3 regions of the Cronobacter condimenti 1330 genome follow, and region 1 is predicted to be linked to each of the others. Evidence: predicted binding sites of a transcription regulator. Region 1 holds the regulator's gene; each other region holds the start of a gene.
What was found. Region 1 encodes PhoB, which activates phosphate uptake and scavenging genes when phosphate is short. Its sites were predicted from a motif close to CTGTCATAAAACTGNCNNAT; they were not measured.
Positions count from the first base shown of each region.

Region 2: pstS (phosphate ABC transporter substrate-binding protein PstS) is a predicted target of PhoB. The motif match lies at 1,987-2,006, and genes of this name have one in related genera.
Region 3: opgB (phosphatidylglycerol--membrane-oligosaccharide glycerophosphotransferase) is a predicted target of PhoB. The motif match lies at 1,532-1,551, and genes of this name have one in related genera.

Region 1 is NZ_CP012264.1:1,069,116-1,073,781, forward strand. It holds gene sbcC (exonuclease subunit SbcC) at 1-552, opposite strand, end outside; gene sbcD (exonuclease subunit SbcD) at 549-1,763, opposite strand; gene phoB (phosphate response regulator transcription factor PhoB) at 1,962-2,651, shown strand; gene phoR (phosphate regulon sensor histidine kinase PhoR) at 2,674-3,987, shown strand; gene brnQ (branched-chain amino acid transporter carrier protein BrnQ) at 4,385-4,666, shown strand, end outside.
Region 2 is NZ_CP012264.1:12,350-17,015, reverse strand. It holds gene pstC (phosphate ABC transporter permease PstC) at 1-667, opposite strand, end outside; gene pstS (phosphate ABC transporter substrate-binding protein PstS) at 860-1,900, opposite strand; gene AFK62_RS00070 (hypothetical protein) at 2,153-2,770, opposite strand; gene glmS (glutamine--fructose-6-phosphate transaminase (isomerizing)) at 2,854-4,666, opposite strand, start outside.
Region 3 is NZ_CP012264.1:641,845-646,510, reverse strand. It holds gene dnaT (primosomal protein DnaT) at 153-698, shown strand; gene dnaC (DNA replication protein DnaC) at 701-1,438, shown strand; gene opgB (phosphatidylglycerol--membrane-oligosaccharide glycerophosphotransferase) at 1,803-4,094, shown strand; gene AFK62_RS02980 (sensor domain-containing diguanylate cyclase) at 4,107-4,666, opposite strand, start outside.

The DNA of each region.
Region 1 (4,666 bases):
CTGACCGTAGATTTCCGTGCCGGTCAGTTCTTCCAGCAGCTCGGCGCGCGCTTTGGCTTCGGCGTTCAGAAAGGCGGCGAACTGGCCCTGTGAGAGCATCATTGAACGGGTGAAGCGGTCGTAATCAAGCCCGGTGAGCGCGGCAATTCTGTCGAGTTTGTCTTTGATTTTATCGGCGACGATTTTGCCATCTTCGCAGCGCGCCAGCTCCACGCGCGGCGCCTGTAAATTGCCGTCCGGCTGGCCGCGTGCGCGACTCTGGCTCCAGAAGGCGCGCCAGGCGACGCCTTTGACTTCAAATTCCACTTCCGCAAGGCATTCGGCGGTGTCGCGGGTCATGAGATCGTTCTGGCTTTGCGACAGCGCGTTCAGACGCGGCGTGCGGTGGTAGAGCGCAAGGCAGATAGCGTCCAGGAGCGTCGTTTTGCCCGCACCCGTAGGGCCGGTTATCGCAAACAGGCCATTGCTGGCGAACGGCTCGGCGGTAAAGTCGATTTTCCATTCGCCCTTGAGGGAGTTCAGGTTTTTCAGGCGCAAGGTTAAGATTTTCATGCCTCGTCCTCCTCGTGCAGGCTCTCCAGCGTGCGGGCGAAGAGCGTGCGCAGCTGCGCTTTTTCAGGCTCCTCCAGCGTTTCGAGCTCAAGCCGGCGTTCAAATACCTCTTCCACACCAAGCTCGCTGAGCGTCTCTGTGCTGAGCGTGCCGAGCGCGCGCTCGCGCATTTCACGGCTGCGGCGCAGCAGTACCACTTCCACCGGCAGGCTTTCGGTGAGCTGGCTTATCTCGCGGTGCATATCGTGAAGGAACTCGCCGGTGTCGATTTCGATATCGAGCCAGACTTTGGGGGCATCGGGCGCGTCACGCCACTGTTCAAGCTGCGCGGTGATGGACGCAAGGCTGCCTTTTAAGACCGCCAGCGGCTGGCTGACCGGCACCTGTAAGGTTGTCACCTCGCGCAGTTTGCCGTCAGCGAAGTCTACCAGGTAGACGCTTTTCTCTTTACCGGTTTCATCAAAACTCAGCGCGATGGGCGAGCCGCTGTAACGGATATGCTCGCAGCCCGCGACTTTCTGGGCTCGGTGGATGTGTCCCAGCGCGATGTAATCGGCGGGCGGAAAGCAGTCCGCCGGGAAGGCGTCGAGCGTGCCTATATAGATGTCGCGCACCGCGTCACTTTTGGTCACGCCTACCGTGGTAAGATGCCCGGTCGCGATAATCGGCAGGCGGCGGTCGCCGCGAAGCGCGCAGGCCGCGTCATAGCAGGCCTGGTAATGCTGGCTGATGGCCTCCAGCAACTGCTGCTGTTTTTCGCGTCCCGACTGACCGCCCAGGCTTCGCAGTACGTCGCGCGGGCGCAGAAAGGGAATAGGGCAAAGCACCGCGCCCGGCTCGCCGTCCCGGCGGTATAACAAGGTGGCCTGGGTTTCGGGCGTAAGCTGCGCGCTGGCTATCACCTGGGTGTTAAGGCAGGCGAGCAGCTCGCGAGATTCGTTGAGTGTCGCGACGGAATCGTGGTTGCCGCCCAGCACAATCAGCGGGCATTCCGCGCCCTGAAGACGCACCACAAAGCGATTATAGAGCTCGCGCGCGTAGCTTGGCGGCGCGCCGGTATCAAAGATGTCGCCCGCAACGATAATCGCGTCGACCTGATGCGCAATGGCCGTTTCCAGGAGCCAGTCGAGAAAAGCTTCATGCTCGGCGGCGCGGCTTTTGGCATAAAAATTTTGACCAAGATGCCAGTCTGAGGTATGCAGAATACGCATGTGATGCCCTGTGGCGTAAAAGCGAGAAGGGGATTATAAACATCCGGTACGGCGGGTGTCCTGTTTCGTCGCGTCGCGCACGTTTTCTGCGTACGCTGACAGGTCATCTTACGGTCATCTTTTTCATAAATCTGTCATAAATCTGACGCATAATGGCGCCGCATTACATTCTGTTTACTTTATTTAACAGGGCTAATCATGGCGAGACGTATTCTGGTCGTTGAAGATGAAGCACCTATCCGCGAGATGGTGTGTTTTGTGCTGGAACAAAATGGCTTCCAGCCGGTGGAAGCGGAAGATTATGACAGTGCGGTGAATCAACTCAATGAGCCCTGGCCCGATCTGATTTTGCTGGACTGGATGCTGCCCGGCGGATCGGGGATCCAGTTTATTAAACATATCAAACGCGAAGCGCTGACCCGCGAAATCCCGGTTGTCATGTTGACCGCACGGGGTGAGGAAGAAGATCGTGTGCGTGGCCTTGAAACGGGCGCTGATGATTACATTACTAAACCGTTTTCCCCAAAAGAGCTGGTGGCGCGTATTAAAGCTGTCATGCGTCGTATCTCGCCGATGGCTGTAGATGAAGTCATTGAAATGCAGGGCCTAAGCCTTGACCCGTCATCGCACCGCGTGATGACCGGCGAAAATCCTCTCGATATGGGCCCCACCGAATTCAAACTGTTACACTTCTTTATGACGCACCCGGAGCGCGTGTATAGCCGTGAACAGCTGCTCAATCACGTCTGGGGCACCAATGTGTATGTGGAAGATCGCACCGTGGATGTGCATATCCGCCGCCTGCGTAAGGCGCTGGAGCTGAGTGGTCATGACAGAATGGTTCAAACGGTGCGCGGTACGGGTTATCGGTTCTCAACCCGTTTTTAAACCCAAAACAGGAGTGTGACGCGTGCTGGAAAGGCTGTCATGGAAAAGACTGGTGCTGGAGCTGTTGCTTTGTTGTATTCCGGCGCTGGTACTCGGGGCGATATTCGGCTATCTGGCATGGTTTTTACTGGCGGCGGTGACCGGATTGCTTATCTGGCATTTCTGGAATCTGCTGCGGCTTTCCTGGTGGCTTTGGGTGGATCGCAGTATGACGCCGCCGCCAGGTAGCGGAAGCTGGGAGCCACTGCTCTACGGTCTTCACCAGATGCAGTTGCGCAATAAAAAGCGCCGTCGGGAACTTGGTAATTTAATTAAACGCTTTCGCAGCGGCGCGGAATCGCTGCCGGATGCCGTGGTGCTGACCACGGAAGAGGGCGCCATCTTCTGGTGTAACGGCCTTGCGCAACAGTTGCTCGGCCTGCGCTGGCCTGATGACAACGGTCAGAATATCTTAAACCTCCTGCGTTACCCGGAATTCACCCGTTATTTGCGCGGTCAGGAATTTAACCGCCCTCTGCACCTGGTGCTTAATAATGGGCGTCATCTGGAATTTCGCGTCATGCCTTACAGCGAAGAACAATTGCTGATGGTCGCGCGTGACATCACGCAGATGCACCAGCTCGAAGGGGCGCGGCGCAACTTTTTCGCAAACGTCAGCCATGAATTGCGCACGCCATTGACGGTGTTACAGGGCTATCTGGAGATGATGCATGAGCAGACGCTCGAAGGGGCGCTGCGTGAAAAAGCGCTGCATACCATGCGCGAGCAAACCTACCGGATGGAAGGGCTGGTAAAACAGTTACTGACGCTCTCGAAAATCGAGGCGGCGCCCGCGATGCAGCTTAATGAAACCATCGACGTGCCGATGATGCTGCGGGTGGTGGAGCGTGAAGCGCAGACGCTGAGCCAGCAAAAACAGACTTTCACCTTTGACGTCGATCCGGCGCTAAAAGTGCTCGGCAATGAAGAGCAGTTGCGCAGCGCGATTTCAAACCTCGTGTATAACGCCGTGAACCATACGCCTGCGGGTACGCACATCACGGTGCGCTGGGAACATGTGCCGGGCGGCGCGCGTTTTAGCGTGGCGGATACCGGGCCGGGCATCGCCGCGGAGCATATTCCGCGTCTGACTGAGCGCTTCTACCGGGTGGATAAAGCGCGTTCGCGACAGACCGGCGGCAGCGGGCTTGGTCTGGCGATTGTGAAGCATGCGCTGACGCATCACGATGCGCGTCTGGAGATAGAAAGCGAACCGGGCCGGGGCACGACCTTTTCGTTTGTTCTGCCGGAACGGTTAATCGCGCCCACGACCGCCAGAGCGCTTTCTGTGGTTTAAGCTGTAACGTCAACTTTCCAGGGCCAGCCATAAGCTGGCCTTATTTGTTTTTAATAGGGTATTCAGCGCTTTTTCCTCAATTGGTGCTTTTTTGCTCGCGCGAATCGCCGGAGGTTTTTTAAGAAATTAGATTTAATCACTGCCTTTAAACTTAGATCTGGCATAAAGGTCTGGTTTCAGGATCCCGTCTTGCCTTTAAACGTTATAAGCGTTTAAATTGCGCCCCTGCTATTGCCAGACCGACTGTTTTTGCGCGGTAAACCGAAAAACAATTCTTCGCCAGCGTAATCGGGAAGCATATCCCGCTGTCAGGCTCTGAAATGGCCGTGTTTTCGTCAGGTGACTGGCGGTAAAAAATTATTCAATTTCAACACCACATCCACAGGCAGTAAATCTTATGACCCATCAGTTAAAATCGCGCGACATTATCGCACTGGGGTTTATGACCTTTGCGTTATTCGTTGGCGCGGGCAATATCATTTTCCCACCCATGGTTGGTTTGCAGGCCGGTCCACATGTCTGGACGGCGGCGATCGGCTTTCTGATAACCGCCGTTGGTCTGCCTGTGCTTACCGTGGTGGCGCTGGCGAAAGTCGGCGGCGGCGTAGATAGCCTGAGCCACCCAATTGGCCGCGTGGCAGGTATTCTGCTGGCGACCGTCTGCTATCTGGCCGTTGGC
Region 2 (4,666 bases), 1.1 Mb from region 1:
TGAACGGCAGAACGATGCGCCAGATAACTTCCCAGGTGGTGCAGCCAATGCCGTAGGCCGACTCTTTCATCATCACCGGGGTCTGTTCGAACACATCGCGCATAACGGCCGCGATGTAAGGGATTATCATGATGGCGAGAATCACACCCGCCGCCAGAATACCGATACCGAACGCCGGGCCGGAGAACAGCGCGCCGATAAACGGGATGGCAGAAAGGACGTTGCCGACCGGCTCCTGAAAATAGGTCGCGAACAGCGGGGCGAAGATAAACAGCCCCCACATGCCGTACACGATACTTGGAATGGCCGCCAGCAGTTCAATAGCGATACCCAGCGGGCGTTTCAGCCAGCCTGGCGCCAGTTCGGTCAGAAACAGTGCGATGCCGAAGCTCACGGGAACCGCGATCAGCAAAGCGATAAAGGAGGTCACCAGCGTGCCGTAAATGGGCACCAGCGCGCCAAAGTTTTCATTGGGCGCATCCCATTCCTTGTTCCAGAGGAAGGAAAAACCGAATTTTTCCATGCTCGGCCAGGAAGAGATGATAAGCGACACAATAATCCCGCCCAGCAGCAATAGCACAATCAGCGCAGCCAGTCGGACCAGCGCGCTGAAAATCATATCGCCCTTTTTACCTGGGGGGTTAAATACAGGCTTGGTGGCAGCCATATTTCACTCTTTAAGTTTGGGCCAGAAAGCGCGCATTTTATCGCGCTTCCTGGCTAACGTAATGCTATACCCTAAATAATTCGAGTTGCAGCAAGGCGGCAAGCTTGTGAAGCCCCAGGCGCACAGATTCACGATGTGACTGGGGTGAACAAGCGCAGCCAATACAGCTGCGGCTCGAAATATGACGGGTATTTAGTACAGTGCTTTACCGCTGCTGTCTTTCACGTTGGTTTTCCATGCGGCACGAACCTGCTCAACCACGCTGTCCGGCAGTGAGGCGTAATCCAGGTCGTTAGCCTGTTTCGCGCCTGACTTGTAGGCCCAGTCGAAGAACTTCAGCACTTCAGCACCCTGCTCAGGTTTCTTCTGCTCTTTGTGGACCAGAATGAACGTGGTGGAAGTGATAGGCCACGCCTCGTCACCTTTCTGGTTGGTCAGGTCCTGAGCGAAAGATTTGCTCCAGTCAGCGCCTTTGGCAGCATTCGCGAAGCTTTCTTCGGTCGGAGACACCGGTTTGCCGTCAGCAGAAACCAGTTTGGTGTAGGTCAGGTTGTTCTGTTTGGCGTATGCGTATTCCACGTAGCCGATAGAGCCTGGCAGACGCTGTACGAACGCAGCGATGCCGTCGTTGCCTTTACCGCCGAGGCCGGTTGGCCAGTTAACGGTAGAGCCGGAGCCGATTTTGGATTTCCACTCGTCGTTAACTTTCGCCAGATAGCTGGTGAAAACGAAGGATGTACCGGAACCGTCAGCACGACGCACCACGGCGATGTTCTGAGAAGGCAGTTTTTTGCCCGGGTTCAGTTTGGCAATCGCCTCGTCATCCCACTTTTTGATTTTGCCGAGGTAGATGTCGCCGAGGGTTTTGCCATCGAGCACCAGCTCGCCAGATTTGAAGCCCGGCAGGTTAACCGCCAGCACCACGCCGCCGATCACGGTCGGGAACTGGAAAAGACCTTCTTGCTGCAGTTTTTCGTCAGAAAGCGGTGCGTCAGAAGCACCAAAATCAACCGTGTTAGCAATGATTTGTTTCACGCCACCGGAGGAGCCGATACCCTGGTAGTTTACCTTGTTACCCGTTTCTTTCTGGTAGGTATCCGCCCATTTGGCATACACCGGCGCCGGGAATGTTGCGCCCGCGCCAGTCAGACTTGCTGCCGCGAAAGCGGAGAAAGCGCTCAGGTAAAAGGTCGCGGCGACAACAGTTGCGACGGTGGTACGCATAACTTTCATAATGTCTCCTGCTGGTGTTCGTAATTTATTGTTTCGTGGCTACGTTGAGCAAAATAGGACAGTTTGGTGACAGATAAATGTACGAATTATGACAGTTTTATGACAGCGCAGGACGCGTGAGTTTAACTTAAATAAAAAACATTAAATTCAACAAATTACGCTATTTTATGACACAGATATGAAAGAAAAATTTTCTTTTTATGACACGTTAAACGTAGCCTAAAACGGCAATTTGTCATAAATGCGGCCGCATTATCGGCTCCGCATTTCACGGTTTTTTCTTCGCTTTAACACACGTTTTTCTGAAGGGCGCTGAAGCGCTGTGGTATGGAAGCGGCGCATTTTTATAGCCAGGCACCAGTGGATAAGGTTAAACATTTCGCGACTGTTCATCAGCCGCCAGGCTATCCAGACCATCAGCGCGCCGCTGCCCCAGCATAGCCAGAACATCCAGGAAAGTGGCCAGCAAACAAGCCCAACCGCGAGCGCCGTCAGGTTTAAGATGAGATGGAAAAACCAACCGTACAGGAACAAAACCATCCCCGCGCGTCGACCTTTCTCAATCGCCACCGAAATGCCTACCAGCACGATAAGCCATGCTGCCCCGCCGATAACCCACAGGATGGAAAACGCCGGGCGTAGCGCCGCGATATTCAGCGCCGCGCTAAAAAACATCACGTATGCGCAGCCCACCAGTACATGATAAAACGACGAGGTGCCGATCAAGCGGGCTTTCGGCAGGTGATGACGCTGTGCCATTTTGAGCTTCAGCTGGTGCAGCCTGCGGTGGGCGATATCGTCATCCACCTCTGCGCTATAAGTGATGAGCTGATAAAAACGTGTGTCGGCGAGGCGTTGCATGAACGACATAACCCATCCGTTTCATAATGTTGTGAAAAAAAAGAGGCTGCCTCCCGGCAACCTCTTCAGAGCATAACACGTATGCAAATGGGTTATTCCACGGTGACGGACTTCGCCAGGTTACGCGGCTGGTCAACGTCGGTGCCTTTGATGAGCGCGACGTGGTAAGCCAGAAGCTGCAGCGGAACCGTGTAGAAGATTGGCGCGATAACGTCTTCAACATGCGGCATCGGGATGATGTTCATGTTGTCGCTGCTGCTGAAACCGGCGTCCTGGTCGGCGAAGACATACAACACGCCGCCACGGGCGCGAACTTCTTCGATGTTAGACTTCAGCTTCTCAAGCAGTTCGTTATTCGGCGCCACAACGATAACCGGCATATCGGCATCGATGAGTGCCAGCGGGCCGTGCTTGAGCTCGCCTGCCGCGTAAGCTTCGGCGTGAATGTAGGAGATCTCTTTGAGCTTCAGCGCGCCTTCCAGCGCAATCGGGTACTGATCGCCACGGCCCAGGAATAGCGCATGGTGCTTGTCGGAGAAATCTTCCGCCAGCGCTTCAATGCGTTTGTCCTGAGACAGCATCTGTTCAATACGGCTCGGCAGTGCCTGCAGACCATGAACAATATCGTGCTCAATGGCGGCGTCTGCGCCTTTCAGGCGGCTTAGCTTCGCCACCAGCATCAACAGCACGGTCAGTTGCGTGGTGAACGCTTTGGTCGACGCCACGCCGATTTCCGTCCCGGCTTTGGTCATCAGCGCGAGCGAGGACTCACGCACCAGCGAAGAGCCAGGCACGTTGCAGATAGCAAGCGAGCCGAGATAGCCCAGCTCTTTGGACAGACGCAGCGCCGCCAGGGTATCGGCGGTTTCGCCAGACTGCGACAACGTGATCATCAGGCTGTTGCGACGTACGGCGGATTTGCGGTAGCGGAATTCCGATGCGATTTCGACATCGCACGGCACGCCAGCCAGCGCTTCAAACCAGTAGCGGGAAACCATACCGGAGTTGTACGACGTGCCACACGCGACGATCTGAATGTGCTCAACCTGCGACAGCAGTTCATCAGCATTCGGGCCCAGCTCGCTTAAATCCACTTCGCCGTGGCTAATACGCCCGGCCAGGGTGTTTTTGATCGCGTTCGGCTGCTCGTAGATCTCTTTTTGCATGTAATGACGGTAGATGCCTTTGTCACCCGCGTCATACTGCACGTTGGATTCGATTTCCGGACGTGAAACCGTTTCGCCCTGAGTGTTGAAGAGCGCGACAGAGCGACGCGTCACTTCCGCGATATCGCCCTCTTCGAGGAAGATAAAGCGGCGGGTCACCGGCAGCAGCGCCAGCTGGTCAGAGGCGATAAAGTTTTCGCCCATGCCAAGGCCAATCACCAGCGGGCTGCCGGAACGGGCCGCCAGCAGGGTGCTCGGATCGCGATTGTCCATGATAACGGTGCCGTAAGCGCCGCGCAGCTGAGGAATAGCGCGCAGCACTGCCTCACGCAGCGTGCCGCCCTGATCCAGTTCCCAGTGAACGAGGTGCGCGATCACTTCGGTGTCGGTTTCAGTCACAAATTCGTAGCCGCGCGTTTTCAGCAGTTCGCGCAGCGGTTCGTGGTTTTCGATAATGCCGTTATGCACAACCACGATCGGCCCGGAGACATGCGGGTGCGCGTTGCCTTCAGAAGGCTCGCCGTGGGTCGCCCAGCGAGTATGTGCAATACCGGTGCCGCCGTGCAGCGGGTGCTCTTCCGCCGCCTGAACCAGCATCTGAACTTTGCCCAGACGGCGCAGACGAGTCATCTGCCCGGCGCTGTCCACCACGGCGAGACCGGCGGAGTCATAGCCGCGGTACTCAAGACGACGTAAACCTTCGAGAAGGATTTCAGCAATATCACGTTGCGCTACAGCG
Region 3 (4,666 bases), 430 kb from region 1:
CGCCAGATGTTATGGCGCGCTTTTTTTTGCCTGTTATTCACCACGCCAATAAGCTCAAACCCCGCCGCTGACTATGCTACTATGAAGGAATTATCGCCTCTGCTGGCTAATTATTGTCCAGTGTCTGATAACGCTTTGATCGAGAACGTTTTATGTCTTCCAGAATCCTGACCCCTGATGTCGTTGATATTGACGCCTTCCGGCGCAATCCCGGCAGCGCGCTGGCGCATGCTGAACGAGGGGCCGTGGCGGTGTTTGATAACAATGCGCCCGCATTTTATGCCGTCACGCCGGCGCGCATGGCGGAACTGCTGGCGCTGGAAAAACAGCTCGCCGCTCCCCGCTCCGATGTCGCGCTGGAAGCGCAATTTTTTGAAGAAGGGAATGATGCCGCGCAGCCCGTTCCGGTGCCGATGGGGAAATTCGCCATGTACCCAGGATGGCAGCCCGATCCGGAGTTTCAGCGCATGGCCGCGCTGTGGGGCATTCCCCTTGCCCAGCCGGTCACGAGCGAAGAGCTGGCCTCTTTCGTCGCTTACTGGCAAGCGGAAGGGAAAGTGTTCCACCATATCCAGTGGCAACAGAAGCTTGCGCGCAGCATTCAGATGAACCGCGCCACCTTTACGTCTTCGGCACGACGCGACGTCAACGCCATCGCACAGCCGGACGATCATATTCCTGACGGATTTCGAGGGTAAACATGAAAAACGTCACTGACCTGATGTTGCGCCTGAAGCGGCTCATGCCGCCTGACGTCAAGCCTGCGTTTAAAACCGGCGAAGAGCTGCTCGCCTGGCAACAGGAACAGGGGCGTCTTCGCTCGGAGGCGATTGAGCGTGAAAACCGCGCGATGAAAATGCAGCGCACCTTTAACCGCTCCGGTATTCGCCCGCTGCACCAGAACTGTTCTTTTGATAACTACCGCGTCGAAAACGAAGGCCAGATGAACGCCCTGAACAAAGCGCGTCAGTACGTCGAAGGCTTTGACGGCAACATTGCGAGTTTCGTCTTTGCCGGTAAACCCGGCACCGGGAAAAACCACCTGGCCGCCGCCATCTGCAATGAGCTTCTGCTGCGCGGAAAATCGGTCATGATCATTACCGTTGCCGATATTATGTCTGCGATGAAAGACACCTTCGGCAGTCGGGAAACCAGCGAAGAACAGCTGCTTAAAGATCTGAGCAGCGTCGATCTGCTGGTGATCGACGAGATCGGCATGCAGAGCGAATCACGCTATGAAAAAGTGATCATCAACCAGCTTGTGGATCGCCGTTCATCCTCTAAGCGCCCGACCGGGATGCTGACCAACCAGAACATGGAAGAGATGACCAAACTGCTTGGCGAGCGCGTAATGGACCGTATGCGCCTTGGCAACAGCCTGTGGGTCAACTTCAACTGGGACAGCTACCGCAGCCGCGTCACCGGTAAAGAGTATTAATTCTCGTCCTGTTCAGCGGGGCGTTTTATCGCGCCCCCTATCTGTCATTCTCCCGTCCCGCTTTTATTTCAGCGTTCTTTAGTGAAATCTGCTTTGTAATAAAATTTTCATAAAAGAAGCTGCTTTTTACTGCTTCCGGTAACTGTCCATTAATAAACATCCCAATTTACGTTTTGCACAACGGCATCCCGCGCCACAGGCGATGAGACACGGTTCAAAAAATCGTATTTCTAAACCTTATCTGAACTGCTCCACATTAAGATGACGCTAAAATTGTAGGAATGTGACAGTAAAGTTATATTCCTACTCTAAAAAAGTGATTTAACCCCAACGGGCCTGGCGCCTTCGCTGCGAGGATGTAGTGTTGTCAGAGTGGCTTTCCGTACTTCTCTTTATCGCCTCCGTGGCGATTTACGCCTTCAAGGCAGGTCGTAACACCTGGTGGTTTATCGCAACCCTGGTGGTGTTAGGGCTGTTCGTTATCCTGAATTTGACGCTGCTTGCCAGTAACTATTTTACGGGCGATGGCATCAACGACGCGGTGCTGTACACACTCACCAGCAGCCTTACCGGCGCGGGTATCAGCAAATACATTCTGCCCGGCGTCGGGCTGGTCGCTGCGCTGCTGGCAGTCTTTGGGGTGTTAACCTGGATCTTGCGCCGTCGTCGCCATCTTCCCTACCACTTCGGTTACAGCTTTGCCGCCCTGCTGTTGGCGCTCGCCTCGGTAGATGCAAGCCCGGCGTTTCGCCAGATAACCGAACTGGTCAAATCCCAGACCGGCGAGGGCGACCCGGATTTCGCGGCCTACTATAAAGAGCCGCAAAAGCGTATCGACAACCCGCAGCTCAATCTGGTCTATATCTACGGCGAAAGCCTGGAGCGCACCTATTTTGACGATCAGGCCTTCCCTGATCTAACTCCCGATCTGGGCGCGCTGAAAAATGAAGGGATTGATTTCAGCCATACCGCGCAGCTTCCCGGCACCGACTACACGATCGCGGGCATGGTTGCCTCCCAGTGCGGTATTCCCCTCTTCGCGCCGTTTGAGGGTAACGCGTCGGCCTCCATGTCGAGCTTCTTCCCGCAGAATGTTTGCCTCGGCGATATCCTGAAAAACTCCGGCTATGAAAACTATTTCATTCAGGGCGCAAACCTGCGCTTCGCCGGGAAAGATGTGTTTTTGAAATCACACGGTTTCGACCATCTCTATGGCGCCGAAGAACTAAAGGGTGTCGTGAAAGATCCGGCATATCGCAACGACTGGGGTTTTTACGACGACACCGTGCTCGATGAGGTCTGGAAAAAATATGAAGAACTGTCTCAATCGGGCAAACGCTTTTCTCTCTTTACGCTAACAGTAGACACGCACCACCCGGACGGCTTCGTATCGCGCACCTGCAAGCGTAAAAGCTACGCCTTTGACGGCAAGCCGAACCAGTCTTTCAGCGCGGTCAGTTGCAGTCAGGAACATGTCGCGGCGCTGATAAATAAAATCAAAGCCTCGCCTTATTTCAAGAACACCGTCATTGTCGTTTCGTCCGATCATCTAGCGATGAACAACACCGCATATAAATACCTCAGTAAACAGGACAGAAATAATCTGTTCTTTGTTTTGCGTGGCGACCAGCCGCAGCAGGATGTGGTCACGGTGAAACGCAACACCATGGATAACGGCGCGACGGTACTCGATATTCTCGGCGGCGATAACTATCTGGGGCTTGGCCGCAGTAGCCTTTCAGGCCAGTCGCTCTCGACCGTCTTCCTGAACATGAAATCGAAAGTGCTCGCCTGGAAGCCGGATATTATTAATCTGTGGAAATTCCCGTCAGAAATTAACGATTTCACCATAGACACGCATAAACAGACCATCGCCTTTTCTGGCAGCCATTTCCGCCTGCCGCTTCTGCTGCGCGTGTCAGATAAACGCATCGAGCCGCTGCCGGAGAGCGAATATTCCGCCCCGCTACGCTTCCAGCTGGCAGATTTCGCCCCGCGCGATAATTTCATCTGGGTGGACAACTGCTACAAAATGGCGCGGCTGTGGGCGCCCGCGCTGGCGCTCTCCACCGACTACTGCGTCTCGCAGGGGCAGCTTGGCGGCGAACAACGCGTACAGCGGGTAGATAAAGCCACCTGGCAGGGCAAAGCGGCGTTTCGCGATACGGTCATCGACACCGCGCGTTACCAGCGCAACGTCGAGACACTCAAGGTGATGGACAACGATATCCGCTATCAGGCCGACAGCTTTATTTTCAACGTGGCGGGCGCGCCGGAAGAGGTTAAACAGTTCTCCGGCATTTCACGCCCGGAGTCCTGGGGACGCTGGTCTAACGCGCAACTCGGCGAAGAAGTGAAAATCGAATACAACCAGCCGCTGCCAGAGCAATTCGCGCTAGTCATCACCGCGAAAGCGTTTGGGCCGAACGCTGGAAAACCGGTGCCGGTGAAGGTGGGTAACAGCGAGCAGACGCTCACGCTCGGCAACGAGGTTTCCACCACCACGCTGTATTTCGACAATCCACAACGCAGCAACACGCTGGTGATTGTGCCGCCCGCACCGCAGGCGACTAACGAGGGCAATATTCTCGGTCATGCGCCGCGCCGTCTTGGCATCGGGATGGTGTCGATTAAAGTCGTTAAGACGAGCGGGTGATCCCGCTCGTTGTTAATCGAGCCGCTTTCTGCGCTTCGCGGAATACATGACGTTATCACTCTCTTTGATCATCTCCAGCAGCGAGCCGAAATCCCCCGCATCGCGGTTAAGCAACCCGTAAGAGTAATTGATGTTGTAAGGCTTTCCGGCGCGCTCGTTATGCACATCGAGGCTCTCGCGCAGCTTATTAAGAAACGGCTGCGTGTCGCTCTCGCGGGTCAGCATGACGGCGAACTCATCACCGCCAAGCCGGCCTGCGATATCTTTTGGGCCCAGATGCTGGCGAAGCTGCGCGGAGAACACCTTCAGCACTTCATCTCCTTCGGCATGTCCCCACAGGTCATTGATAGGCTTAAACTTATCAAGATCGAAATAGATGATGCTAAACGGCTCGGTATTATCCTTCAGCGCAGTAAACCGTTTTTCGCCACTGCGATAAAAGCCGCGACGGTTAGGAATGCCGGTAAGGCTGTCCGTCATCGCCATGCTGATCACATGAAACTCATCTTCGACAATAAACGCCAGATCCATCAGTGTCGCGATGTCGTCATCGCTGAAATCGCGCGGCGTGC